2 regions of the Exiguobacterium sp. MH3 genome follow, and region 1 is predicted to be linked to the other one. Evidence: a T-box and tRNA genes for the amino acid it is inferred to sense, from the RefSeq annotation. Region 1 holds a T-box; the other holds one or more tRNA genes.

Region 1 (15,057 bases):
CAGTCTGAAAGATTCGATAGCTGGATTGACGAAACAGCTTGATAACGGTCAAGATATTCGCGACAGACGTATCGTCGCACCTCGTCCGGTACTGTTGTTTCACCTGCTGTCCGCAACAAGAGCAACGTCCGCGCGACATCCGCGATCGGTGGACCTGTCGTCGCATCATGCCAATCAATGACGACGAACGTTTCATCCGTTGTTACGAGGATGTGCTGAAAATGAAAGTCCCCGTGGAGCAATCCTTGCTGTTGGGGAATGTGAAGCTTCTCTAGCAATCGTTCCGCCTTCAAGCGTAACTCTAGTGATAGATGACGTATTTTGTGCTCGGTGACATCGTACCATTCTGGAGCTACACGCGATTGTTGCTGATGAATCCGTTGATGTAATGTCGCGAACGTGTTCAGAAAATCTGTTATTCGCTCCGGTTCAAACAACTCTAACATTTCGCTACCGTCGACCCGCTGCATCTCAATGAAAGGCGAATCTTTTAATTCAACGGCATATACGTCTGGTGTCGGGACAACCGTCCGCTCAAGTTCTTCGAGCATACGAAATTCCTGTATGATTCGTTGTATTTCAATCGATGCTTGAAAGTACTTACGGACTCGTTCGTCAGAGATCGTCATCACGGTAGCGGTCGCACCGGTTTTTTCCTTATTCATCTGTATAACCCCCAGTCTCTTATGTCGTTTGTCGAATCATCAAAGAAGGTTCCAGTAAAGAACTAGCGCTTTCACTCTGATTCAGCGCGTCACTCAATAATTGTTCTGCTGCCAGTCTGCCAAGCATTACAACCGGTTGTCGGATCGTTGTTATTTCAAGCGCTCTGGCAATTGGTACATCATCAAATCCCGTAATGGCGATATCCTCTGGCACCCGAATGCCATCCTTGCGAAATTGATCGATAAGACCCGCTGCGACTTCGTCATTGCCGACGATGATGGCGTCTGGCAAGTCTATCGTTAGAAGTTGGCCTGCCAGTGCTTGTCCGTCCTTGAAAGAATAGCACCGATCCGCGTACCACTGATAGCTATGACGGAGCGTAGACATCTTGAGATATTGGTCGAACGCCTCTCGTCTGACTCTTCCGACTCCGCTATCTGGATTTCCAAGACAGAGACCGACTGTTTGTGCTCCTCGTTCTTCAACATGTTGCAGTAACATCGTGATCGCTTTTTCATGATTAAAAGAGAGCGACGGCACGATATCCTGATGGTCTTCGCAGGCAACGACTGGTCCAACCGTACGCATCGTCTCAAGTAATTGCGACTGACTGATGGCGCCAATGATCAATCCGTCAATCCGCTTATCGCGAAGGTATTGCGTACTCGCTTCTTCTTTTGCTGGATCATGTTCCGTCTGGATGACAAGGAGTGTGTGGTTTCGTTCCATGCACACTTGACCGATCCCCTCGATTAATTGATGAAAAAACGGATGACCGACACGCGGCACGAGGACACCAATCGTATTCGTCTTACCGCGTGAGAGGTTGATCGCATTTCCGTTCGGACTATATTCCAGTCGCTCCATCACGTCTAAGATGGTCCGTCGCTTTTCTTTTGATACATGCTTATGACCGTTTAAGACACGGGATACCGTCGACTTCGAGACGCCCGCTTGTTTAGCGATGTCCGAGATGTTCGCCATGCTGTTCCTCCTTCGTTTGTTCCCATCGTTCTAAGCCGTTTAATGCCTCCGCTACACCGTCCTCGTCATGATCACTGGTGAGATATGTCGCTCTTCCTTTGATAGACGTTTCAGCGTTTCCCATGGCAATCGATGTTCCCGCCACTTCGAACATCGGTAGATCGTTTTGATTGTCACCGATCGCAATGATGTCCTCGGGTGTCATCCCGTACGCTCTCGCAATGTCTTGAAGGGCAGTCCCTTTTGTCACTCCGTTTGCCATAACTTCTAGGTTATAGGCACCTGACCGCGTCACGGAACAGATCTTCAGCTGAAGGAGTTGTTGCTCGAGGTGTTCGAGCTGCCATCTGTCAGGTGAGACGAACATGAATTTGATGACGTCCAGTTGATCGATTGCGATTTCGTCAACTTCCTCAACACCGTATTGCGTTAATTGAGCCTGAATCGCTTCTTGAAACGCACGATCTCCGCCTTGAAGAGCAGCAAGCGAAAACTGCGGTAACAGGATGTTGTCTTGTAGATAAATATGTATGAATACGTTTGTAAATCGTACGATCTCCCAAATCGTTCGACTACTGGAACGGTTCAAAAAATACCGTCTACCTTGTCCTACCTCGACTTCTGCCCCGTTCGCACCAATGACCGGACAATCCAGTCCGTGTTGCGCTAGAATCCGTCGCGCATCAAAGGCAGCTCGCCCGGTGACGATAATGACGATATCTCCTTTATCCTGCCGTTTCTTGATGGCTGTCTGATTTCCCGCCGAAATTCTGTGTTCCTTATTCAATAACGTTCCATCTAAATCAATCGCAAAGCATCGCATCGCGTTTCCCCCTTTTCGTGTCCTCTTGATGCTACAGGCTGAAACGCGTCCCAGTGCAACAAAAAATCTTGAATGAACAGTTCATTCAAGATTTTTTGTTTTTTTATCCTTTGCTTCAAATGGAGACGTGATGCGCTGTCTGTTGTTTTTGAACATACTCCATCAAGATCGGTCGTTCCGGTGGATTGAGGTTTTCTGGTAGCTGATCGATAGCGAAAAAGCGTAATTCCGCGACTTCTGACGGATCCCGAACGATTTCACCGGTATACGCCGTACACAGAAATGCCGAGATCACATTATAGACTTCATCCCCATGCGGATACTTATAGTAAAACGCATCACCCGAATAGACGTTCAATAATTCGAGATGCTCTGCTTCAAGACCGGTCTCTTCCCTTAATTCTCGTTTTGCTGTCTCTACGAGCGTCTCCCCGATCTCAAGCGCTCCACCAGCGAGTCCCCAGCATCCGTTATCTTGCCGAAGTTGTAATAAGACTTCTTGTTTATCGTTGACGACGATGACGCATGCCCCTGCCATGACGAGCGGTCGTGTGCCGACGAGTTTGCGTAATTCTGTGATGTATCCCATGTCATTCAGTCCTTTTCCATTTAAATCACTCTCGTTCGGACGCGCATCCGTTTGAGTCCCGTCAATAGGAGACACAACAAGATGATGCCTGAAACGAACAGTACGTACGTATGAATCGTAAAGAGGGCACGGAAATTGATTACGGCAACATTCTGTTGCACCTCAATCCAACTACTTAGTATGATTCCACTGATTGCAAATAAGATGAGTACGCCGACCTGTCGTCGTGTCAACGTAACATACGTCAAAACGCGCATGCCTTCTCGGATGACGAACGGTAGGAGAACGAGGAGTGCTGCGACCGGTAAGATGACCGGGTCACCGCCTTGCTGAATCGGCATCGACCGGGCCAAATAGCCAAACAGAAAAAAGAAACCACATACGAACAACAATAATCCGAACGCGATACTCGCATTCACCGCTTTATTCATCTTACTTCCCTCACTTTTTAGAATAATGAATTATGAAGAAACGGCACTTTGATGCCATACGCCCGCTGCATCAAGCCGGACCCGATGTCTGCCGTCGAGTTCCATCTCGATCGGACTGACCTTCGCCGTCTTCGGTGAGAACAACCATGTCCGACCTTCTGGGACGAGCAAGATATGCGTTCCATCCGCGACTGGTCCGAGGAAGTTGAGAGACGCGCCATTGAGCGGACGTTCCCGTCGTTCGAGAACGCCGATCTCCGCTAACTGCTCACCCACTTCAAGCACATCTTTCACCGTCAGACTCATCTCACCAATCCCGAGGATGTCGGATACATCAAACGTCAGTTCTGCTTTAGATGGATTGATTTGATGCCGCGCGATCAGTTCCAAGACATTTTCATCTGGATCATAAAAATAGCAGGAATGCGAATCCGTGAAGTCAAAATAAATCTCGTCCTGTCCGTCTTCGATCAAGAGTGATGTCCGTTCTACGAGCCACGCTTTTCCTTGTTGGAAGACGTTTTCCGGAATGTTGAACGCCATATGGTATTGCGTATCAACATCGTCCGTCTGTCGATATGTCAGCTGATCGGTACCGATTTGCATCGTAAACGAATCGTTCGTTTCCGAGACGAGCGGGAATCCGATCTGATTTATGTAAAAATCTTTCATTGCTTGTAGATGACGTGTCACAAGAATGGTTTTTGAAATGTTCATGCTGATGACCTTCCTTCATTTGCAGTAAAATTTATCAAAAAGCGATATGCTTTATTTTACCACTAATGGTAAAATCATGACGAATGGAAAGTCTGATTTTTCAGATATATTTATACCTGAGAGGATGTTTTGATGAAATTATTAATCGCTCAACCAAAACGCGAGACCGGACTCGAACAATTCGAACGTGAAATCGCCGCTTATCCTGAAGTCGATCTGATTGTCTACCCAGAAGGCTATTGTAAGGTCACGGAACTCGATCGCGCGAAACATCTTGCCAAGCAGTTCGAAACAGCAATCGTCCTCGGTTACAAAGATGAAGCGAATCTCGATCGCGCTGTCATCATCGATGCGACCGGGACGATTCTCCTTGATCGCGCAAAAACACCAGAAGCTGGACCACTTTATACACCATCAACAGCAAATGACGGGTCATTCCGCTATGGATACGTCCTCTGTCGCGAAATCTTCTTAGGAAAAGACGGACTACGCGAGGAATCCGGACTTGATCTCATTTTCAACCCGATAGGCGTCGGCATGTTCAGCGAGGAACAGTACGTTGAGTGGTCCGGTGAAGCACGTAGTATCAGTCAGGCGCAACAAGCGCTCATGATCGGAACGAGTCATGCTGATGGTTCGTACCGCAACTGTGGTTTTTCTATTCCGATTGCCTTCATCTATGACGAGACCGGTGAACCGTTGCTGTTGTCTCATAACGATACGCGGACACGTCTGTTTGATACGGTCACGCGTCACGTCGAAGTCGTCGGTACACCCTCTCTATCGTAAACGAACACACGCTTCTTCCGGTCAGAAGAAGCGTGCCATTCCTTCAGGAGGTGCTCTTATGTCTCAAACAGGTCGTGCGACATTCTTTTGGAAACGATACTTCTATGTCTTCTTTCCTTTGTTCCTCTTCGGCGTTAGTCACGAATCATACCTGGTCGATAATCCGTTAGCTAACCTTGAGGACATCGGCGAGTTCTTCTTCTTCTTTTGCCTTTATCTGTTTAATTTTGCCGTCCTTGCCGCTCTTTTGACGAATCTGTGGTGGTGCTTCCTTCCGACAAAACCCGCTCATTCCGAAACTGATTTTTGATAGGAAACGAGTGTCGCCCGTTCATTGAGCGGTTGACTGACACCCGTCAATCGGTAACCCATCTTCTCATAGAAATAACAGTTACGTGTCTCTTCGCGAATCGTCCGCAGTTCCCATGTCGTTGCAGCCGGATACGCTGCTTCAACGAGCTGTAATGCGCGTTGGGCGATTCCTTCACCTTGACGGGCTGGATCTAAGAACATCGGACTGATCGCGTAGCGACTCGGTGCTTTCGCAACGACACAAATCCCGCCGACGACGACATCGTCGACGATGATTTGATGAAACGTACTGCTCGGATGCGTGATCCGGTGAATGACACGATCGATCGATTCGTTCGCCGGATTCGTTGCAAAATCTTGATACCGCTCGAGCGTCTCTGAAAACGCCTCGAGTTGAAGCGTATGAAGCTTCGCAGCGTCTGCAAGAGACGCTGTCTTTAATTGAATGTCCACTGAACCTCTTCCTCTCTTACCGGAACCACTCCCAAAATTGTGTGCCTTGCGCGACGATCAAGTAGTCGAGCCATCGCTCGAAGCCGAACGGCATTGCGTCTTCTTCCCATTCCTCGAAATTAAGAAATTCCCCACTCCAGATCCGATTTCCTGCCGGTCGATTCATCTCATAGACGATCCACTCCCCGTCTGGTCCTGCGCCGATCGCTAAGAAGTCTTCGGGACATTCCCAAATCTCGCTATACGTCAGGCAATCCTCGATCGAAAAGAGTTCGAATCCATCGTTATGCGATAACGATTCTTGCTGAAACAGCTTCGCCCCGTTATGTTGACGTAAGAACGTCTGATAGTCGTCTGCCGTCCACGCAGGTAACAGCGCGAGCTGTTCGACCGTCGCTCCTCGGTTAAAGATGAAACGTTCTCGGGCAACATATCCTTCTTCTTTTTGAACCTCTAACAAACCGTCGACGAGTCGACCTTTTAATGCTTCTAATGCAATCATGCTCTTCTCCTTAACAATATTCTTTCGTTGGTGTGAACGAGACACCGACATCGTGTCCCCCTAGCTGAACATCCCCTGCTCCTTGTAGCGGTTCAGTTCGCACGGAGGATAAGGAAAGGTGTTTGAATAACAAAGGCTCAAACGTCTCGACGATTGGTTGGAACGTCGCATCGACCGACAAGACGAGATCGATTCGGGCGTCCCACGATAACGCTTGTGCCTTTCGTTCCGACTGGATATAGCGGACGAGCTCCCGCATCCAGCGTTCCTGCTCCAGTGCTTCCGTGATCCGCGTATCGAGCGTCACGGTGAGTCCACCATTCGTCGCAGCAGCAAAACCCGTCTGGACGATTGGTTCGACGATGACGTCCGCTTGACGCACCTCGACTTCATCGCCTGAAGCGGTCTGATAGATTAATCTTCCTGTCTCAAGCAAGTCGGAAGTCTCCTGTGCAGACAATTGTTGTAGCCATTGATGGATCGCGTTCGCTTGCTGTGCGAATTTCGCTCCGGCTACGCGGAAGTTCAGTTTAAGACGGAACTGTGTCGTCGCTTGCGTCGTCGGGACGATTTGGACGTCTTTTACATTCAGTTCCTCTTGGATGATTGCCGTATAGTCCGACCACGAAAAGGTTTCACTCGATTGGACGCTTAAGCTAGCAAGCGGTTGTTTGACTTTTAAGGCGTGCGTATTACGCACCTGTCGTCCTAACTCGACGACAGAGACAACCTGTGCCATTTCGTATTCCAGATCAGGTCGGAGCATCGATCGATCGGCAACCGGATAATCCGCTACATGCACGCTCATTCCTGTCAATCGTTGATAGACATCATCGGCAAGGTACGGCGTGAACGGAGCGAGTAGTCGTGCCGTCGTCGAAAGTGCGAAGTGGAGTGTCGTATACGCGGCTTGTTTTTCTTGCGACCAGTCAGCTTGCCAGAAACGTTCCCGAGAACGGCGGATGTACCAGTTACTGATCTCATCGACGAGTTGCGCAAGACTCCGCGCTGCTTGAGTCAATTGATAATCGTCCATCGCATCCGTCACGTCTTGCGTCGTCTGATGGACACGCGAGAGCAACCATTCGTCGAGACGCGTCCGTTTTTGCGGACGTGAGCCATCAAATCCATCCAGTTCGGCATACGTCAGATAAAACTGGACGGCATGATCTAGCGTATCGACTAGTTTTGATTTTGCTTCTTGGACGATCCGCTCAGCAAACCGTTTCGCACTCCACGGACTGCTGTCGACGAGTAGCGCCCAGCGTAAGCTATCAGCACCATATGCTTCGATTAACGCCACCGGATCGAGGGCATTTCCACGACTCTTCGACATCTTCTGCCCGTTCTCATCGAGGACGTGCCCGAGTGCGAGGACACGCTTATAGGCAGACTGTCCCGTGAAGAGTGTCGAGATCGCTTGCAAGCTGTAGAACCAGCCCCGCGTCTGATCGATGCCTTCGATGACGACATCGGCTGGATAGCGGTTAAGCGTCTGCGTCCGTGACGGGTAATGCTGTTGCGCGAACGGCATCGCTCCGCTATCAAACCAGACATCGATGACTTCGGGTGTCCGGTGCATCACTCCCTGACACGTCGGACACGAGAGCGATAACGCATCAACGTATGGTTTATGCAACTCGACGGATTCCGTCGATGTCGTCGTCCGGTGCAACAAGTCAGCCTTGTTTTTTGGAACGAACGTCGTGTCACACGCTTCACACTCCCAGACGTTCAGTGGTGTACCCCAGTAGCGATTACGACTGATGTTCCAGTCGACGAGTTGCTCGAGGAACTTTCCGAACCGCCCTTCCTTGACGTGATCGGGGTACCACGTCACAGAAGCATTGTTCGCAAGGAGTTGTTCCTTGACGGTCGTCGTCTCGATGAACCAGTTGTCTTGTGCGTAATAGAGCAGTGGTGAGTCACATCGCCAACAATGCGGATAGCTGTGCGTATAGCGTTTTTTCGCAAACAAGCGTCCCCGTTCAGCGAGCAGCTGGATGATCACGACGTCTGACTCCTTGACGAATCGACCAATGAGTGGTGGAACGGCATCCGTGTAACACCCAGCAGCATCGACGACATTAACGAATGACAGTCCGTTTTCCCGGACGACCCGGTAATCTTCTTCCCCGTACGCTGGAGCAAGATGGACAAGTCCGGTTCCGCTCGTCGCTTGGACGAAGGACGCCTCGACGACCGTGTGGCCGTTCTCTGGCGTCACGAAATCAAACGGTGGTTCATAACGCAAGCCGACGAGTTCCGCACCGAGCTGTTCGGATACGACCTCGACGGATTCTGAGAACAGTTCAGCGACTAACGCTTTTGCGACAATGAATCGCTCTCCTTTAAACGCTACTGTGACATACGTCAATTCCGGATGAACCGCCACCGCGACGTTTGCCGGTAACGTCCACGGTGTCGTCGTCCATGCAAGTAGAAACGTCTGCTCCATGCCGACGATCGGGAGTTTGACCGTCGCCGATAAGTCCGTCACGTCCTGATAGCCTTGCGCGACTTCATGGGAACTGAGTGACGTCTGACAGCTCGGACAATACGGTGATACACGATGTCCCTTCGTCAACCAGCCCTTGTCATGGATCGTCCCGAGGATGTGCCAGACGCTTTCGATATACTCGTCCTCCATCGTCACGTAAGGGTCATCCATGTCGACCCAGTAGCCGAGTTTTTCCGTGAAGGAGCGCCACTGTGTTTCATAGGAGAAGACACTTTCCTTACAGCGTGCGATGAATGCTTCGACACCATGGTCTTCGATCGCTTGTTTGCCGGAGATGCCGAGTTGTTTCTCGACCCCGAGTTCGACCGGCAGTCCATGTGTATCCCAGCCTGCTTTTCGTTCGACCCGGAATCCTTGCATCGTCTTATAGCGGGCGACGGTATCCTTGACGGTTCGTCCGAATGCATGACCGACGTGGGGTAAGCCGTTCGCGGTCGGCGGTCCTTCGTAGAATACGAATTCCGCTTCCGTGCGTTGTTCAATCGATCGTGCGAAGACTTGGTCTTGTTTCCATCTGTTGCGGACACGCGCTTCACGTTGTTGTACGGTTTCTGCTTGATTTTGTGACGTCATCTCTTGTTCGCTCCTTTTTCGGTAACTAAGAGAATACAAAAAAGTCCGCCCCCTTTGACAGGGACGGACTTCACCGCGATACCACCCATATTCCGTCGAGAATACTCGTTCTCGACAGCACTTAGTTGCACACTATCATGCGCATTCCATGTAACGGTGGACACCCGGTCACGCTTACTGAATGGTTCAGCGTGACTTCTCAGAGAGGATCTTCATGATTGATCTGGCTACCGGCTCTCAGCAATCCCGGTTTTCTGTAAGGCAGAGGGACAATCATTACTCTTTCTCGTCAACGAAATGATATGCTCTTGTTGTGGAGAATCTTACCATATGACTTAAAGACTGCACAACAGCTTTATACATTTTCTTGCAAAGGAGTTTTTTTGAATGTTACATACTTTCCCAACGCTTAAAACGAACCGTCTCGTCTTACGCGAAGTGTTACCCGAAGATGCTACGAGTGTCCTCGCCTATTTATCAGACGAACAAGTCGTCAAACAGATGGGGCTCGACCCCTTTCAATCAGAAGCAGACGCGCTTGAAGAGATTGACTGGTACGCTTCGATTCGTCGCGATGGCACGGGCATCCGGTTCGGGATCGCGTTACAAGAAGACGATGTCATCATCGGCAGTTGCGGATTCTTGAATCAGTCGGCACGCCATCAGCGGGCAGAACTTGGTTTTGAGTTGAGTCCAGCTTATCAGGGACAAGGCATCGCGAAAGAAGCAGCACTTGCAGTCATCACATATGGGTTTGAGGAGCTCTCTTTAAATCGTATCGAAGCACTTGTCTTACCAGCAAATACTGCATCACACCAATTGCTTGAACGGCTCGGATTCCAGCGGGAAGGGTTGCTTCGTCAATATGAGAAAACACGTGGTCAGTTCGACGATCTGTATATGTACTCAATCTTGCGGAGTGATAGGTCGTCTTAAAAAGATAATCTGTGAAATATCAAAAGTCGTTTAGATGGGTAAATCCGTCTAAACGACTTTTATACCGTTTTATCGATAAGATCTTGCTTTTAAAAATTCTATGATCGGCAACAGTGTCAGTCCGATCGCGAACAAGACAATCAATAACAGATTCGCTGATTCATGTAAAAAGTAATCGAGACAGATGAATCCAAAAATCAGGACGATCAGGATTTTGTAGCTAACGAGACCGCTTTCCGTCGTAATCTTTTTGCCGAGTTCATCTTCTGGTACAGGACGCTCGTCTTCTCCTGATCGTGCCCACGTAAAGTACGAGAAGAACATGATCAACAAAATCGCCAATTGAACAATCGAGAAGAACGTTACGTTGTTTTCGATGATCATACTAATGATGGTAAGACTCGCCACTATCACGAGCGTTACTAAAAATAAACCCGTTTTTTTCTTAGACATCCCATTCCTCCTGTTCTGAAATGAACAGATGATCGACTTGTGTCTGCAATACTTTGGCGATATTAAACGCTAATTGTAAAGTCGGATCATACTTGTTGTTTTCAATCGCATTGATCGTCTGCCGACTGACCTGACAACGGTCAGCCAGTTCTTGTTGCGATAATTTTGCCGCTAGACGTCGCTCTTTGATGTGGTTTCTCATGTCCATTCCTCCACGACGTGTCAAATTCTTTTTACATCTCTACTGTAATGAAATTCCATCCTCATGTCAAAAACATTTGACACGAAAATCATTAAAAAGACACGTTCACATCAGAACGTGTCGTATATGATGGCTCAACCTCGTGGTGGAAATGGATCGTGTCCGTAGGAATCTTTTTCGCGAATCTGCCCTTCTTTGTTATGAATGACAAGCTCTGTCTTCTGTTTTTTCGCAATCCGACGCCCTTCTGCAATCGCTTCTTTTTGTGTAGCAAATCGTTTAGTTGCTCGAGTCGCACCAGTAGCTTTCACTTGATAGCCACCTTTAGGATGTGGCGTGACATGTTGCTCTCGTTTCATCCAACTCCTCCTCTCATACGTGTCAGCTAGATACGTTCACGTCACATTGGTGACTATCTTGATGTCCCTGTTTCAACAGTATCTTCGATTGGCAACGTAGACATGTCATCAATCGAAAGGTTGCTTTTTTCGTGCTGACCGCGTGTCTTCGTAATTCATTCTCATATACATGTCTTGCCTTGATTCGATGGTCGACTTCACTTTCCATCTCAATCCCTCTTCCCTCAACTTATATTTTTTTCTAACTATTATGTGCCCTGAATTATTCTTGATAAATCCTTTTTTTAGAAAAAACGGTTTTTCTTACGACCTTTTATAAAAAAATCGTTAAAAGGTCCTGTTTAATATGTATTGTAACGACCGATAAATGAATTACAGATAGAAAATATGAGTTGAAAGGACGGTTGCATGTGAAAAACACAACCAAGAACCATTCCATCCGAACACGTCTTTTAGTAATGATCAGTTTGATTTTGATTGCCTTTTTTGTTTTTAATAGTCTGGCTTTATATTTCAATACGAAACAAACCGCTGTCTCAACATTGAAAGCGACTGCTGAAAAAGATGCCTTACGCATCAGCAAGACATTCGATACGGTGGCTTACACTGAATTCCTACAATCGCCTGTCGCGTCCGAACAATACGAAACGTTACGAACAGAACTCGATACCTTACGTAAACAAAACGGACTCTTATATACATACACAGCACGGATCGATCAAAACAAGGTCCGCTTGTTGATCGATGGTTTACCAAAAGATAAGGCTGCGAAAATCAATGCCCCGGCAAGTGGTGCAACCATCGCCGATATGCAGGACGTCCTAAAGGGCAAAACACATACGACGGACGTGATTGATGATCCAATTTATGGACAGTACATCAGTGTCTATGTCCCCTTGAAAGATTCGACTGGGAACGTCATCGGCATCCTTGGAACCGATATCGCGGCGAAGGAAGTCGATGCCCTGACGACGGATCTACTGCAACAAAATGCTCCGATTTTCATTGGACTTTTACTTCTTCTGTTAACGGCCACACTCATCTTGCTTTACATCGCCCTCGGTCGTAAATTACGTCCGCTCGAAACGTTACAGAAAGTCGCTGCCTTGATTGCTGAGGGACGACTGGATCAGGCGAAACAGACGTTGACCAATTTGACGATTTCTTCGAAAGACGAAATCTATGCGCTTGCGATCTCGATTCGTGATATGAACGAGATGCTGCGGACGATGATTGTCGACATCAAACAGACGGCTACCCTCGTCTCGACGACGAGTCAATCGATCGACCAAAGTACGTCGGAAGTACTCGACGGTTCTGAGCAAATCGCTCATACGATGTCGGAAATCGCGACCGGAACCGAAAGTCAGACCCAAGTCACGCTTTCATTGAATGATGAGATGAATCGGTTCGCAACATTGATCGAGACGACGAATCAATCTGGTGTCGAAATTCAAGGAACGACGGAGCAGATGGCAACACTGACACGAGTCGGACGGGAGCAAATGTCTACTTCTGTTGAACAAATGCGTCACATTCATCAGCACGTCACACAATCTGCTGAACAGATTGATCTACTGAAACAGCAATCATCAGATATCCAAACGCTCGTCGGTATCATCCGCGGAATTTCCGAACAGACGAATCTACTCGCCCTTAATGCCGCGATTGAAGCGGCACGGGCGGGGGAACAAGGCAAAGGATTCGCTGTCGTTGCGACCGAGGTCAAGAATCTTTCGAGCCATGTCGCTAGCAGTGTCAGTGAGATCGCAACGATTGTAACGTCAATCGAAGCCAGTGCACAGCAGATGCAACATAGCTTTAAGACGACGGTCGAGGCAACAGCAGCCGGTGAACAGATCGTTCTCGATACAGATACGACGTTCGAACGATTAACGGATCAAGTCACGCACGTCTCAACGGCAACAAAACAGATGACGCAACAGATGGAAGACGTCTTGCAGGCAGAACGATTCATTCGCAATGCCTTGACGGAAATTGCCGCTGTCGCGGAAGAACATACGGCGAGTAACGAGGAAGTTGCCGCTGCGTCTGAACAAATGATCGCGACGATCACGACGCTGCATACGCTCGTCGGTGATTTAAACGCACGAACAGAACACTTAGAACAAGAAGCCCGTCGCTTCGAGATTTAATCTTTCATTTGTTCTTTTCTAGTTCTCACTCTATACTGGTGTGAACTTACATATGAAGGAGTCGAACCAGATGTCCCATTATGATGTCATCATCGTCGGTGCCGGTTCCATGGGGATGGCAGCCGGCTACTATCTCTCACGAACCGATCAAAACATCTTACTACTAGACGCCCATAATCCACCGCATGATCAAGCGAGCCATCATGGCGAGACACGGATCATTCGCCATGCCTACGGAGAAGGTGAAGCTTATGTGCCGCTGGCGTTAGCCGCGCAACGCTTATGGTACGAGTTGGAACAGATCAGCGGTCGGAGTCTGTTCCTGAACACCGGAGTTTTGAATGCCGGTCACCGCTCGTCCCGTTCGATGCAGACGATCATCAGGAGTGCAGCGCAGTATGAATTACCGCTTGAGATCCTGACGGCTGAAGAAATGAGAACGCGCTGGTCCGGCTTAACGATGCCCGACGAGTATATCGGTTGTTTTGAACCGACGTCCGGTGTGTTGAAGTGCGAGGATTGTATTGAAGCATACCGTGATCTTGCTGTCGCGAACGGTGTCGACATCCGGACTAATGCGAAAGTGACGACGCTTACTGCCCACGCCAATGGCGTTGACGTGACCGTCGGAACAGACACCTATTCAGCTGATGCATTGATTGTCGCAGTCGGTGCCTGGTCTGGTCCGTTGCTAGAACAGACTGGTCTCTCCTTACCGCTTCGCCCGGTCCGTAAGACGTTCGCCTGGTTCGAAGCAGCGGAAGAGGTATTCAATGACGCGGTGTTCCCTGCCTTCGCCTTTGATACACCCGCCGGTTATTATTACGGTTTTCCAAGTATCGCTCAAGCCGGTCTGAAAATCGGACGCCACGACGGCGGCATCCCGGTTGATCCGAATCAACCACGCCGTCCTTTCGGTCAAGAGACGGGTGATCTGGCTGATTTACGACAGTTCACGAATACGTTCATGCCCTCAATCGATACTTTAGCTCACGGCAAAGCGTGTCTCTATACGATGACGCCAGACGAAGATTTCATCATCGATTTGCATCCGGACTATCCGCATATCGCAATCGCCGCCGGTTTTTCCGGTCACGGATTCAAGTTCAGCAGCTTAGTCGGAAAAGTACTTAGTGAATTGATTATGGAACGTTCGACGACTGAACCGATCGGACCGTTCGCGATTAAGCGATTTAAACAATTGAACACATGAAACGATAAAGACCGGCAACGAAAATGCGTTGTCGGTCTTCTGTATCAACGGTATGATGTCACACCGATTCATTCGATTCTTGCTGATTTTTTGCAGCTAGCTTTTCACGCTGTTTTTTCTCATCTTCAGTCCACCAGCCGTGGATCAGTAATACGAGTCCAAGGATCAATGCACCGATTGGGAAGTATGTTAAGTAGTATTCGCCAAGATTTTCTCCTAGAAACTCTGGTGATAACTCAACATACGCACGAAACATCTGAACGATGAAGAATAAGAAAAAGCTTGTAATGAGTGCATATGTACCATAGCGATAACTTGTATTTTTCATATGACGACTCCTTTCTAACACATACTCTAATCTAAATCATTCAAGGAATA
Region 2 (15,057 bases), 470 kb from region 1:
CTTGTAGCGGTGTAAAGGCATCGTACTGTCCGATGACTCGGTCCATGAGTAGCGTGACACGGTCCGGTGTCCCTTGAACACCTTTTGCTTCGTACGGTAAATCGACACCGGTCGTCACTCCGAGCCCGAACTGACTGTAGTAATTCTGCATGATCGCAGCCGCTGCATCTACACTTGCTCCAGCGATACCATTACTCGGATATTTCGCCATCCGCATCGCAATATTGAACATATAAACGTTTGATGAACGCTCAAGTGCCGTCAAATCCGTGATTGCTCCCATGTTGACGTACGATGCTTTTTTCGTACCACCAATCGTGATCGGAGCATCATTGATGACTTCGTTTTGACGGATAACACCTTCCTCAAGTCCCATCGCAACCGTTGCACCTTTGATCGTCGAACCGATTTGAAGCGACGTCAAGACGTTATTGATTGCGACATCTGAGAACTTGCCGGTTGCTGGATCCAACTTTTGACCAGACATCGCAAGAATCTCACCTGTCTGTGGATTCATGACGACGGCGTAACCTTCTTTTAGATAACGACTACCCATGCCACGCCCCATTTTAATGGCTTGTTGCATGATTTTGTCGACTTGTTTGTTGTACTCTGCATCAACAGTTAAAACGAGATCTTTACCAGACTCGCCTTCCTCGCGTTTTGGATCACCGACCGGCTCTCCGTTAAACGTCTCATACACATCGTATGCGGGTTTCCCACGCAGTAGATCTTCATACTGTTGTTCAAGGAATGATGTTCCGACACGGTCATTCAAGCTGTAACCTTTTGCTTTGAACTCTGCTTGTTGTTCTGCTGGAATCTTCGAGTACTTCCCAAAGATATTCCGAAGTGTTCCTTCATATGGATAAGAACGCTCGTAAAACGGTTCCACCGATACACCTTTTAAATCTTCTAGATTTTCATCGATGATCGCCATCTCTTTTGCAGATGCACCGAGTTTGACGAGCTGCGGATCAAGTGCATAACCAACTTCCATGTTATGTTTGATCGCGATGACTTCCATTGTCTGATCATCATAATCGATATCCTCTTTTGTGATGGCATCTAAACGAATTTTATCTTGCTCCGGAATCGAGAGCTTACTTTGTGCTTCTGTTGAAGGATACTTCTTTTTTACTGCCTCTTGGTATCGACGATCCGATTCTTTTGTATTCGTCGCCACCCAAAAATCCTTGATGTCCCGTTCCGTGACTTTCCAATCTTTTTTCGGTAGATCAATGATTGCCGCAAGACGCTGTGCAATCTCAATGCGTTCATCGACTTTCGTCGTTTGTGCGCGACGGTAGACGATGGAGTATTTAGAAATCGTATCAACCAAAAGACGACCATCCCGGTCATAAATCTTTCCGCGTGGCACTTCATATTTTGATGCGATCATTTCTGTTTTTTGAACTTCCCGCGAAATTTTCTCACCATTGACGATTTGCACGACTCCTAAACGGAAAATCAAAATCGCAAACAATAAAAAAACGACGAAGAACATTAAATTCAGACGAAGCGGCAGATGATTACGCCGTCTTCCTCGTACGGTGATTCGTTTAGCCATGGCGTACTCCCCTATCGTTCAAAAGTCATCTTGTTTCATTATATAGAAGGAAACTTTCCATAACAACCTATCCCATCATTTTCCGCATTAAAAAAAGCGTATCGTTCACAATTGAACGATACGCTCGTTTTCACATTACTTCGCGTCAGCGTAAAGCTTCGCTACGTGATCCCAATCAACGACGTTGAAGAACGCATTGATGTAATCAGGACGGCGGTTTTGGTAGTTGAGATAGTATGCATGTTCCCAAACATCAAGACCGAGGATTGGTGTTTTGCCTTCCATGACTGGTGTATCTTGGTTTGGTGTCGAAACGACTGCCAATTTCCCACCATCAACGATTAACCAAGCCCAACCTGAACCAAAACGAGTTGTTGCTGCTTTCGCGAATGCATCTTTGAATGCATCGAATGATCCGAATGCTTCGTCGATTGCTGCCGCGAGTTCCCCTGTTGGAGCAGCACCATCGTTCTTCTTCAACAGTTTCCAGAAGAATGAGTGGTTCCAGTGACCGCCACCGTTGTTACGGACTGCAGTTTGAATGTTTGCTGGGAGAGCATCCAAGTTTTGAAGAAGTTCTTCAAGTGACTTTCCTTCATGTTCTGTACCCTCAAGCGCCGCATTCACGTTCGTGACATACGTGTTGTGGTGTTTCGTGTGGTGAATCTCCATCGTACGAGCATCGATATGTGGCTCAAGCGCATCATAAGCGTAGCCGAGTTCTGGTAATTCAAATTTTGACATGTTCATGTCCCCCTTTGTACTATTTTCGAAAACTTCAATACCCTTTAAGACTAGCAAAAGAACCTGTGTTGACGCAAGTCAAGACCCTCGGATTTACTCGACTTCTCGTGGAGCAAAAACTGATACACCACCACCTGGAACTGGGAAGACACCAAATCCTTCATCGTCGATCACAACAGGGTGATCTTGATGGTTCGTATAGTCAAACCATTCTTGACCTGCACGTTCTTCACCGACAAACATCCGTTTTTCACACATATCGGCATTCGACAATAAGACCGCACAGCCGGAGTTCTCAATTTCCTCAACTCCACGACGAACCCAACCGACACAATGTGGATCATCGAGATAATCTTCTTGTTCACCATACGCTTTGTGATACCGTGCATAGAGTAAGGCATCAATCATTTCTTTTTTTCCTTCTACCGGATGTGGTCCTTGCACACCATAATAGTCACCGTAGAAGACACATGGATAACCATCTTTACGAAGTAAAATCGCCGCGTAAGCATGTTGTTTAAACCAGTCATCCACCCACGACTCCAGTGATTCGCCCGGTTGTGAATCGTGATTATCGACGAACGTGACGGCATTCGTCGGGTGTGATTCGACAAGGGTATCCGCAAACAACGTCGTCATATCAAAGTCTTGCCCCTGCTTCGAAGCTTCATGGAACTTGTAATGAAGCGGAACATCGAATAAATCGATCGTATAGTCGACGCTATCGAGGAAATGACGACAATCATCGAGATCTGATTTCCAGAACTCACCGACCATATAGAAGTCACCTTCACTTTTTTCAATCATTGATTTTGCGAATTCATGAACGAATTCATAGTTGATATGTTTGATGGCATCGAGTCGGAAACCTTGGCAATCAATTGTTTCTTGGAACCAATGTCCCCAGCGGATCATTTCTTCTCGGACTTCAGGGTGATTATAATCGATGTTCGCGAACATCAAATAGTCATAGTTTCCGAATTCATCATCGACTTGATCATTCCAATCTTTATTTTTACCGGAAATTTTAAAGACACCCGTCTTTTCTTCACGAGCATCAAAATCCGTTCCATTGAAAAATTCATGTGTCCAGATGAAATCTGAATATTTTCCGTTACGTCCCGGGAACGTAAACTTCGTCCAAGCTTCGATTTCAAACTCTTCTGAAATTTCTTTCGAACGATCTTCCGGATGGACTTCGACGACATTGATTGTCTCGAGTTCATCGGCTGCTGCTTTATGGTTCATGACGACATCCGCGTAAACAGCGATATCGTTCTCACGAGCAACCTGGATCGCTTCGACGAGTTCATCTTTCGTACCGTATTTCGTACGGACCGTTCCTTTTTGATCAAATTCGCCTAAATCATAGACGTCATAGATGCCATATCCTGTATCTTCATCCGATTGACCTTTTGACGCCGGTGGAATCCACACGGACGTGATGCCGGCAGCACGTAATTCAGGCGCCCGCTCTTTCAAGCGTTGCCAGTGCTTCCCATCATTCTCTACATGCCACTCAAAAAACTGCATCATCGTATGGTTACGTTCCATCTCTCTTCGCTCTCCCTTAGTTACTATAGTATGAATATTATTACAATATCTTTACTATTCCCCGGGGGAACAAAAATAAACGCTCCTCGTTTTTCAACGAGAAGCGTTCTACTGAATGGACCCTGCAGGGCTCGAACCTGCGACCGGACGGTTATGAGCCGTCTGCTCTGACCAGCTGAGCTAAGGGTCCTTAAGTAATAGTAGCGGCGGAGGGAGTCGAACCCACGACCTCACGGGTATGAACCGTACGCTCTAGCCAGCTGAGCTACACCGCCATGATGTATGTTTCTTACTCTTACTAGATTACGAGATGTGGCGAAACTTGTCAATATGCTATTTCAAAAAAATAAACAGCTGATTTCATTTTTTGAAATCAGCTGTCATAGATAAATCGTATTTCACTTAGTTCGTTAATGCGGTCCGCTGTTCAAGGACGAGATCCGTGATGTTGACAGCGTGATCGCCAATTCGTTCGAGGTTCGACAAGAGATCGACGAAAATCATCCCTGCTTGTCCCGTACATTCGCCAGCGTTAACACGAAGGACATGATGCTTACGGAATGAACGTTCGAGTGCATCGAGTTTACCTTCGAGTTCAAGAACTTTTCGAGCCCGTGTGACATCATCCTCTTCGACAGCGCGAACGGCACAATCGACGATTTCTTGTGTCAAAGCGTACATGTCATCAAGTTCTTGCTTCGCTGATGATGTGAACTGAATCCGGTTGACGATTTGGAAGTCAACCAATTCGACGATGTTTTCAACGTGGTCACCAATCCGTTCAAAATCATTGACGGCATGCATCAGTAACGAGTGCTCATTTGATTCACGTTTTGATAAATCATGTGCCGCTACTTTAACGAGATAACTCGTGACTTCTGTATTTAAATGGTTGATCGCATATTCAATCTGTTGTGATTCCGATACATCTTTCTTATCATGCGATTGTGTGTAACGCTGTGCTTTTGCAAGTGCGTCTTTCGAGAATTCACCCATACGCAATACTTCGAGCTTTGCTTGGTTTAATGCGAGTGCTGAAGATTGGTTCAAGATATTTTGATCCAGATGACGCGGTTTTGAATCAATCGTCGTATCCGTACCCGGTACGATTTTTTGTACAAGCCATGCGATTTGCGCAATGAACCAACACTGAATCAACGTATTGACGACGTTGAATGTTCCATGTGCAAAGGCGATTTGCATCTTTGGCCCTAAATCAAGCGCGCCCGTGATCCAAGTAATGAAATTCGAGAAGATTGGTAAAGCAATCAAGAATAAAATCGTCCCGATAATGTTGAAGATGACGTGTGCTGCTGCTGTTCGTTTAGCTGCAATCGACGCACCAAGTGCTGCGAGTACTGCTGTGATCGTCGTTCCGATGTTATCACCGAACAAGACGGGAAGTGCTGCTTTGATATCGATCATGCCACCAGCGTATAGCTCTTGTAAGATACCGATCGTTGCTGACGACGACTGAACAAGAACGGTAAAAATCGTTCCGACGAATACACCAAGCAATGGGTTATCCGACATCGATACCGTCAACTCACGGAACCAGACACTTGACTCAAGTGGAGCCATTCCGTCGCCCATCAATGTCAAACCATAGAACAATGCACCGAAGCCAAAGAAAATCTGTCCGATGTATTGAACCCTTTCTTTATTAAAGAAGAAGATCAAGAAAGCACCAATGGCGATTGCTGGAAGCGCAGCTTCCTTGACGTTAAAGCCGATGATGAAGGCCGTAATCGTTGTTCCGATGTTAGCCCCCATGACGACTCCAATCGCCTGTCGTAAATTCATCAGACCTGCACTAACGAGTCCGACGACGATGACGGTCGTCCCTGACGACGACTGTATCAAAATCGTGACGACGATACCTGCTAGGATACCTAACAGTGGGTTCGTCGTATATTTATCGAGGATATAACGTAATCGGTCTCCTGCTGTTTTTTGGAGCCCATCTCCCATATACTTAATACCGAATAGGAAAATCCCGAGTCCACCGATGAAGGTGAAAATCATTTCCTGCAAATCATAGTTCATCTTGCCAGCTCCTTTATTTCATGTGGATTGATGTGTTTGTAAAGTTTATTTTCTCAACTCCCCCATTATGTAAAGGTCTTTTGAACTTGTAAATAGTTTTTGAGACATCCGTTTGTTAAGGTTTTATTAATCTGTACCATTACACAAAAACCCTTTATTACTAATAAAAATTAAATAATTAAAATCTGTTTTAAAACAGTAGAAAGAGTGATTTACTTGTCATTTTTACGTCAACTGATTAATTACTTACAAACTTCTTTAATTCCAAATCGTCCGTTTTTGCGTCTTCGTTTGGCAGATGTTTCCCTTTATTTTTGTGGATTAGCTTGGATTTCATTTTGGACGACAGTCATTGATTCCTTCTTTTTACAAAAAAACATCCCAATCGTCGTCTGGTTCATCCTTCATTTCATCTTTATCGCAATCGCTGTATTACTTTACGTATTGTTTATGGCGTATCTAACGAAGGGATTTGTCCGATTGTTACTTCCCCGTCCGTGGGCGTATCGCCAAACGTTTCCTTACACAGTTGCGACGAATCTCTGGTCTTTCCCACTCGGTATGCTTCTATACCAACTCGATTATCCTCGCTTCGGAATCGGGATACTCGTAATCGGACACCTCGTCTACACATTAGTGCCATTATGGATTGCCCGTTCCGCGAAGCCACGCGCTTCACGCAAACCTCAATAAGTATCAAAATCAGGCGTCCGACGGATTGACGGACGTCCTTCTTTCATTAAACAATTGTAAATGTTCGATTTTCGTTCTTGTTTCTCGATTTTTAGGGAATAGTTCGATATGATAGGAAGGGTAAACATAAACAATATGGCGGTATGCCACAAAAGGAGATTTTCGATATGCCGAAAATGGTCCATCGCTCTAAGACTCGTCCTGTTCGTGTAGGGGACCTTGTCATTGGTGGAAATAATGAAGTCATCATCCAAAGTATGACGACAACTAAAACACACGACGTCGAAGCGACAGTCGCTGAAATTCTACGTCTTGAAGAAGCTGGTTGCCAAATCGTCCGCGTCGCTTGTCCAGAAGAACGTGATGCGCTCGCACTTGCAGAAATCAAAAGCCGAATCAACATTCCGCTTGTCGTAGACATCCACTTCAACTATAAACTTGCGCTCATGGCAATCGAAGCTGGCGTCGATAAAATCCGGATCAACCCGGGTAACATCGGTCGCCGCGAAAAGGTCGAAGCCGTCGTGACAGCAGCCAAAGCGAAAAACATCCCAATCCGGATCGGAGTAAACGCCGGTTCACTTGAAAAGCACATTCTTGAAAAATACGGCTACCCGACAGCACGTGGTATGGTCGAGAGTGCGTTGCACCACATTAAGATCCTCGAAGATCTCGACTTCCATGACATCATCGTCTCGCTTAAGGCATCAGACGTACAGTTGGCGCTTGAAGCGTATCAACTTGCTTCTGAATCGTTCGACTATCCACTTCACGTCGGGATCACGGAATCTGGTCCACTTCGCTCTGGTTCATTAAAATCAGCAGCGGGACTTGGCGCGATCTTGTCACGCGGAATCGGAAACACGGTTCGTGTATCTCTTTCAGCGGATCCTGTCGAAGAAGTAAAAGTCGCAAAAGAAGTCTTGAAATCATTTGGTCTCGCGGCGAATGCGGCGACATTGATCTCATGCCCAACATGTGGTCGGATCGAAATCGATTTGATGTCGATCGCTGCAGAAATCGAAGACTATATCGAAAACATCCAAGCGAACATCAAAGTCGCGGTTCTCGGATGTGCGGTCAACGGTCCTGGTGAAGCACGTGAAGCTGATATCGGTATCGCTGGCGCACGCAACGAAGGATTATTGTTCCGTCACGGAGAAATCATCCGTAAAGTACCGGAAGCAACGATGGTCGAAGAATTGAAGAAAGAGATTGATGCAATCGTTCTCGAAAAACAGGCTGAAAAAGAAGCCGAAAAAGCAAATCACGCATAAGTGGAAGACTCCTCCCTCGCGAGGAGTCTTTTTTCCTATCTCGATTTCGACTATGTTATACTAAGTGAAGAAAAATTTTTAGAACGTGGGTGACTGTAAATGAAAATTGGAATCGACATTGATGGAACGATCACACATCCATCCTCTTGCTTCACTTACATGAATAAACATCTCGGAACGTCGATTGACTTCAATCAGGCGTCCGAGTATGAATTGCATACGTATACCGATATGAATCAAATCGAATTTTGGGACTACATGGTGAACTCTGGTCACGAGACAGGCATTTATCGTGAATCCATCCCTCAAGAACATGTTCGTCATCACTTATGGAATTTGCGGAAGCAATATGATCTCCATTACGTAACAGCACGATCGGAGCTCGTTCGTCCTGTAACAGAAGAGTGGATCAAACAACACGAACTTCCTCTTGATTCCTTGATCATGACGGGATCACACGACAAAGTACAAGTCGTCCGTGATTTATCACTCGATTTATTCATGGAAGATCGATTAGAGAATGCTGTACAAATCGCAGAAGACACCTCTATTCCTGTAATCTTGTTCGATGCACCTTATAACCGTAAAGCCGTACCGAATAATGTCATTCGTGTCGCTTCCTGGAATGAGGCCGTTCAAGAGATTCAAAAATTTGCACCAATTCGTTAAAACAGCCGATTAGGCTGTTTTTTCCATTTTCTATGCCATTATCCGATGAGATAGCATACAATGGCATTAGATTTAGATTTTCTAATAGAAAGGGTTTCATGATGCTTACGACAGTGAATATCTTTTTCGTCAATATCTGTATTATCTTTCTTGTCTCTACATTCACTTTTTATCTGTTGCGTGATCGCTTACCGATTCAACCGGACTCGATGATGTCCACTCGCCTGTATTTCGGACTAGCGAATGGAGTAACAGGAATTCTCCTTATGCACCACGCCATCGATTTAAATGGGGCACTGATCGATTTACGATTGTTACCTCTCGCTTTATCCGCCCTATTTGGCGGTAACGTCAGTATCGCAGTGACAGGAACGATGCTTCTATTTTATCGGTTCTTGATTCATGACGGCGCTTCACTGAATGTTCTACTTAGTTCTGTCATCACACTACTTGGTTTTTTAATTCTTTCGTTTATTTGTCGCCGATTTATCACACGACAAGGGTACTTCTTTTCCGCCATCGTCACGGTCGGTTCATTACTTGTTCTTTGGCGACTGATCATAAGCAATTCTCCTGTCGATGCATGGGAAACGATCTATATTCCCTATTTTATCCTAACGATTGGTGGAGCGATTTTGTTTTATCGGTTATCCTCGCTCCTTCAACAGCACTTTGTTCTGTACTCCTATCAATCCTACCTCGCATCGACCGATCAGTTGACACGGCTTGCGAATCGACATGTCATTTTAGAAAAAGTAACGACGCTCGAAAAAAGTAACGCCTCTTGGAGTGTGATTCTATTCGATTTGGATCATTTCAAGACTGTGAACGATACACACGGTCACGCCATCGGTGACGCCGTCTTACGCCATTTTTCGATTATATTGAATGAATATTGTCCTGTACCAGTCACGGTCGGTCGATATGGAGGCGAAGAATTCATTATCATCATTCCGGATAGCGAACAATACTCTCCTGTTATCATAGCGGAAACGATCGTAACAGCCGTTCAGCAAACACCGTTCGTGATGCAGGATCATGCCGTATCAATCACCGTATCCGCTGGAATTGCTTACGCTCATCATCAGCCTGCTGAAATGGTCTTTAAGCAAGCAGATTCCGCTTTATATGAGGCAAAAACGCAAGGTCGAAATCAGTATCGACTGTACCAATCATAAGTATTGTATGAAAAAGCCACTTCTCTCCGAAAAATTCGGACTGAAGTGGCTTTTTTTGATTAATGAATCGTTCCTTCATTCGTTTTTTGTAGCAGACAGATGATTTCTTTAAGTGGTACGGGTTTAGCGAAGAAATAGCCTTGGAACAAATGAATCCCGATTTCTTTGGCAATGCGTACTTCCTCTCCTGTCTCTACTCCTTCAACGATACATTCGACATGCATCGACTCACTCAATTGAAAAATCGACTCAAGAATCGATTGTCGTTTCTCCGATGCTCCAATTTGTTCAATGAATTGCTTCGGAATCTTTAATTGACGTAACGGTAATAAACGTTCGAGGACGTGATAAGACGCATGACCAGTACCGAAATCATCAAGCGAAACTGGGAAATCAAGCGTTTTGATGCGCTTGAGCGCTCGATGAATCGACTGACTCTCAAAATCGAGCGACTGACTTTCCGTAATCTCAATCTTAATCTGTTGCGGCTTTAATGCATACTTGAGTAACGTTCGTTCAATGAATGGCATGAACGACTCACTCGTCAACTGTCGTGGTGATACGTTGACTGACAACGTAAACTCATCCGGAACCAGACCGACCAATGCTTTACGCGTCTTACATCCTTCCTCAAAGATCCACTCACCTAGACGAATGATCAAGTCACTTTTTTCAGCAATCGGGATGAACACGGATGGTCGATCGGCTCCCTGTAGCGGGGTCTTCCATCGAACCAATGCTTCGAGACCGATGAATTGCTCTGATCGAACATCGTATTGCAGTTGATAGACGAGGTGAAAATCCGTTTCAATATTAGCCTGTGCTAACGATTGTGCTGCTTTGACTCGTAATTCTTGATCCTTACGCCATTCTTGGTCAATACACATCACACGTTCGTTTTGTTGCGCTGCTTCTTGTAAGGCAGTCAATAATTGCTGCACCCGACGCTTTCGATTGTCGGTCGCCCCATCGCCATTATCAATGACGATGGATATGTTGACATAGACATGATGCCCCTCGATTTCGTATGGTACGGAAATTTCTTGGCTCAATTCTTCCATCGCTTCCTTACATGCCACCTCGTCCGGCTTTTCCATGACAATCAATAACGTCCCTGCTTCAATCCGAGCAAACGCTTGATAAGGAGGTAGTTGTCTCTTGAGTCGCTCGATACAGGCGCGTAGTACTTGTAACTGAATATCTTCTCCAAAATAACGTGCCAGCTCATAGTAGTTTTCTAAATGAATCCCGACAAAAATGAGCTGTTGTTCGGATCTTGGAAAATCAATTTCGTTTAATCCTTGACGATTCAAGACACCTGTTTCTTCATCACGTCGCGCCGTATCGTGTAATTGTATCGCAAGGTCATTCAAACGATTTAAATTGCGAATATGCAAGTGATTGATGACAAGTGCAATCGATACGCCAATCACAATCATACCAATCCGCCCATAATGGTCGGTCGGATCAATTTCCACCGTTACGGTATCGACATTCCCCATGACGTACAAACTAGTTGCGATGGTAACAATGATGGCGTACCACATCATGATGCGTTGATAGGAGATTAAAGCGATCATCAAAAACAAAAAGCTACTTGCCCAAACGGTAACTGCCGCGTAAGGTAAAAAGCTAATCGATGTAATCGGAACGACGAGCAACATCAAGGACAATAAGTGCGTTTGCAAAACGATTTCCATCTTACGACGACTGATATAAAAAATAAAAATTCCCATGATGACTAAAAATGAAATAATGACAGAACGACTCAAATATGCATTCTTGATTGTCTCTTCCGTCGTCGTATAAATGATTAGAGCACCAACAAGCATCATGAAAAGAGCAAAGTTTCCAATCCACCATTGTTGTTTCCGAACGATATCCTCCATGCTTTTCCCCTCCTTTCCGTCAGATTTTCCGTATAAAGGTTTCGACATCGCTTGATGATACTCCTGTTAAATGGAATGTGTCAATTCCTTCCTAAAAAGAAAAGTCTTCCCTCATACGTATCGTGGAAGACTTTCTTTCAAATTGATGTTTTTATAGTTCGACTCTACCTAACTCCTCGATGACATCCGTCGCTAGCAAGCTACTCGGATGTAAGCGTCGTTCAACTTGCCGAGAAGCACGTGCATACCACTCTGCTCCTTGCGCTAATGTTCTTTCGATGTCGCCTGTTGGATGTTGTGCAAGAAGGCTGGTTAATATGCCAAACAGAGTATCCCCACTTCCTCCTTTGGCGAGACCACTTGATGCACCAGAGATGACGAATCCGCCTCCATCCGGTTTCGCGATTAAGATGACATGGGACTTCAAGACGACAGTTACTTGATGCAAGATGGCATAGTCGGTTGCCTGACCAAAAAGATCATCTTGAATACTTGCGACACTCTGGTTCGTCATCCGGGCGAATTCACCGATATGCGGTGTGACGATGATCGGCGCGGTTCGCTCGGGATAACTTTCTTTTACTAGAGCTGCAGCATCTAATACAACCGGCACATCACTCTCAAGTAGATGGTCCACCCATGTTTCGACTGCCTCTTGCGATAATCCAGGACCGATTCCAACTGCTGAGATGGAGGGGAGCATCTCCTGAATTGCTGGTAACGTCTGATCAATGACCATCGCTTCCGGCGCTTGGGCGATGATTCCATGTTTCGCAAGTGCCGTCGTCGCAACTTGTAGTTTACCGACTCCTGTTCGTAAGGCTGCCCGTGTAGCGAGTTGGATGGAGCCCGGCATCGTCTCACTTCCACCAATCAATAGCGCCGTCCCGTACGTTCCTTTATGCCCGTATGGTTCCCGCTTGAATAAGGCGGTCACATCCTTAGGTGATACGCGCCATTCACCAAAAGTCGGTAATCCGATATCAATTGTTTCTAATTCGCCATAAAACGGGGCTGTTCGTATTAAAAAGGCAGATCGTTTCATTGCATGCAATTGGAATGTCACGTCTGCGCGAATCGCTGTCTCCTTAAATTCCGTTGCATGATCTGTCGGTACTCCGCTTGGAACATCTACTGCATAGATACGTGCCCCTTGCCGCTTTTGTTCCGATACGAATTCACACTGCGCTTCGAACACTTGATTCATCCGCTTTGGATCAAATCCCGTTCCATATAAGGCATCTAGAATCACATCATATTGACCACACGGTTGTTCGGTCACAAGTCCGAACGCTTCTGCATAATGAACATGAACGATGGATGTATCCGAACGATTTTCTCCAAATGGTGCATGTAGTGTGACATCAAATCCGTCGCGTATCAATTCGCGTCCAATGACATAGCCATCCCCACCGTTATTGCCTGTCCCACATAAAATCAAGATTCGCTCCGTCTTCCTATGACGCTCTTTGATACGTGTTGCGATGTGACTTCCAGCTCGTTCCATCAGCACTTCAAGTGGCAGTCCGGATGTCCGTGCCCACTCATCGATTTGTCGCGCTTCTTGTGTATCATAAATCATCTTCTCATCACCTCTGTTCGACTATTCCCGTTTTGAACAGGACTAGTCTTTTAAAACGCAAAAAGAGGACGCCCGACCGGGCATCCTCTTTCATTTAAGATGTCATGCGTTGACAATTCGCACAGCGTCCATAAATTTCGAACTTATGATCCTCAACTTCAAAGCCAGTCTCTTGGACCGGAGAAACCCATTCCATCGGACAGACATTCAATGTTTCCGTCTTGCCGCAGATTCGGCATATCAAATGATGATGATGGTGTCCTGAAGCACAAGCTGCTCGGTATTTCATCTCACCGTCTAATTCCGTCACTTCTAATAAGTCGATTTCCGAAAAGTCATTCAAGTTTCGATAGATTGTATCATAACTTAACGAAGGATGAGACGTTCGAAGAGCTTCTGCTACTTCCCGCGCACTGACATAACGATTCACTTCAAACAGATACGATAGCAAATCGAGACGCTTCGGTGTCATTTTAAACCCAGAAGCCTTCATGCGTTCACGCGCTTGTTCGATGTTCGTCTTCATGTGTTTTCCCTCCTATCCAAAAACGTTCCAACAGCATCACGATGATCAGCTCAAGTACCGCAATCAAGACGATCATTCCGCCGGGTGCCAAATCGAACTGATAAGCCAGGATGAGTCCAAGTACTGTAGCGATTTCGCCGAAGATGATTGCTAAAAAGATTGTCATCTTAAAACTCTTCGCAATTCGAAGTGCTGCCGCAACCGGTAACGTGATTAAGCTTGAGACAAGCAAAATCCCAACGATTCGCATACTGATCGCAATGACAAGCGCAACGACGATCATAAAGAGAATATGCACTAAGCGAAGGCGAATCCCGGAAACGCGCGCCTGCTCCTCGTCAAAGGAGAGGAACAACAATTCCTTGTAAAAAGCAAAGACGAAGATGACGACGACGATCGTCACGATAAGAATCGTGTACACATCCGTCAAGGCGACAGCCGAGACCGTTCCAAATAAGAAGGAGACGAGATCCATTGAAAAGCCGTTCGCGAGACTGATGAATGTTGCCCCAAGCCCCATTCCCGTCGCCATGATGATCGGGATTGCGAGTTCTTGGAAGTGCTTGTACTTCGCACGCAACCAATCGATCGTCAGTGCCGCGATGACCGACGTCACGATTCCTAAATACAGTGGATTCAAGTCCGCTAATTGTGCGACCATTCCAGAAATCAATAGACTGAGCGCAATCCCAGCTAGCGTGACGTGTGATAGTGCATCTGCGATTAAGCTCATCCGCCGGACGACGACGAACGAACCGATCAATGGTGCCGTGAATCCGATCAGAATGGCAGCCACCAAAGCGTACTGTAAAAACTTTAACGTCATGAACGCTTCAATCATTGGACACTCTTCCCTTCATGAACGAGGACACGTCCCGGAACCGGATAGAGGGAGCGGATCGTCTGTTCATCTAGTTCCCAGTATTCCTTGATGCCACAGTTACATCCTAAACGTCCATCGACCAGATGAATCACATCCGTGACAAGTTTACTGACGAAATGAATATCATGCGTGACAAGAACGAATGTCCGGCGCTTATCTCGACGAAGTTCTTCTAAGATCTCATAAAATTCTTTCACGTATCGCTGATCGACACCAACGGTTGGTTCATCCAAGATCATTAAATCCGGATCATTGACGAGCGCACGTGCGATGAAAACACGTTGTTGTTGACCACCGGATAGGTCGCCTACTTTTGAATCGCGTCGCTCCCACATGCCGACCGTTTCGAGGGCCGTTCGTACTTTGTCTCGATCGTCGCGAGACAAGCGACGAAAGAGTCCTTTTTTAGCGTACAGTCCCATCTCAACGACTTCTGCGACAGTCAC

Evidence for each region. A T-box is a leader RNA that pairs with one kind of tRNA and senses whether it is charged. The one in region 1 lies ahead of ileS (isoleucine--tRNA ligase), so its partner is inferred to be a tRNA-Ile.
Region 2: it encodes a tRNA-Ile, which carries the amino acid that the T-box ahead of ileS (isoleucine--tRNA ligase) is inferred to sense. The anticodon was not compared.

The regions. Positions count from the first base shown of each region.
Region 1 covers NC_022794.1:1,343,208-1,358,264, reverse strand. The annotation lists gene U719_RS06950 (phosphotransferase family protein) at 1-665, opposite strand, end outside; gene U719_RS06945 (LacI family DNA-binding transcriptional regulator) at 685-1,650, opposite strand; gene U719_RS06940 (Cof-type HAD-IIB family hydrolase) at 1,625-2,473, opposite strand; gene U719_RS06935 (NUDIX hydrolase) at 2,589-3,062, opposite strand; gene U719_RS06930 (hypothetical protein) at 3,083-3,493, opposite strand; gene U719_RS06925 (glyoxalase) at 3,524-4,210, opposite strand; gene U719_RS06920 (hypothetical protein) at 4,343-4,999, shown strand; gene U719_RS06915 (hypothetical protein) at 5,058-5,309, shown strand; gene U719_RS06910 (GNAT family N-acetyltransferase) at 5,288-5,764, opposite strand; gene U719_RS06905 (SMI1/KNR4 family protein) at 5,781-6,266, opposite strand; gene ileS (isoleucine--tRNA ligase) at 6,277-9,360, opposite strand; T-box leader at 9,417-9,662, opposite strand; gene U719_RS06895 (GNAT family N-acetyltransferase) at 9,748-10,296, shown strand; gene U719_RS06890 (hypothetical protein) at 10,366-10,749, opposite strand; gene U719_RS06885 (helix-turn-helix transcriptional regulator) at 10,742-10,951, opposite strand; gene U719_RS06880 (DUF2188 domain-containing protein) at 11,086-11,310, opposite strand; gene U719_RS06875 (methyl-accepting chemotaxis protein) at 11,721-13,466, shown strand; gene solA (N-methyl-L-tryptophan oxidase) at 13,537-14,679, shown strand; gene U719_RS06865 (hypothetical protein) at 14,738-15,007, opposite strand.
Region 2 covers NC_022794.1:869,501-884,557, reverse strand. The annotation lists gene U719_RS04405 (penicillin-binding protein 2) at 1-1,570, opposite strand, end outside; gene U719_RS04400 (superoxide dismutase) at 1,706-2,314, opposite strand; gene U719_RS04395 (alpha-amylase) at 2,408-3,868, opposite strand; tRNA gene U719_RS04390 (tRNA-Ile) at 3,985-4,058, opposite strand; tRNA gene U719_RS04385 (tRNA-Met) at 4,070-4,143, opposite strand; gene U719_RS04380 (Na/Pi cotransporter family protein) at 4,271-5,914, opposite strand; gene U719_RS04375 (hypothetical protein) at 6,122-6,607, shown strand; gene ispG (flavodoxin-dependent (E)-4-hydroxy-3-methylbut-2-enyl-diphosphate synthase) at 6,775-7,884, shown strand; gene U719_RS04365 (hypothetical protein) at 7,984-8,553, shown strand; gene U719_RS16405 (diguanylate cyclase) at 8,652-9,731, shown strand; gene U719_RS04355 (GGDEF domain-containing phosphodiesterase) at 9,791-11,620, opposite strand; gene U719_RS04350 (bifunctional ADP-dependent NAD(P)H-hydrate dehydratase/NAD(P)H-hydrate epimerase) at 11,772-13,202, opposite strand; gene U719_RS04345 (Fur family transcriptional regulator) at 13,297-13,728, opposite strand; gene U719_RS04340 (metal ABC transporter permease) at 13,700-14,569, opposite strand; gene U719_RS04335 (metal ABC transporter ATP-binding protein) at 14,566-15,057, opposite strand, start outside.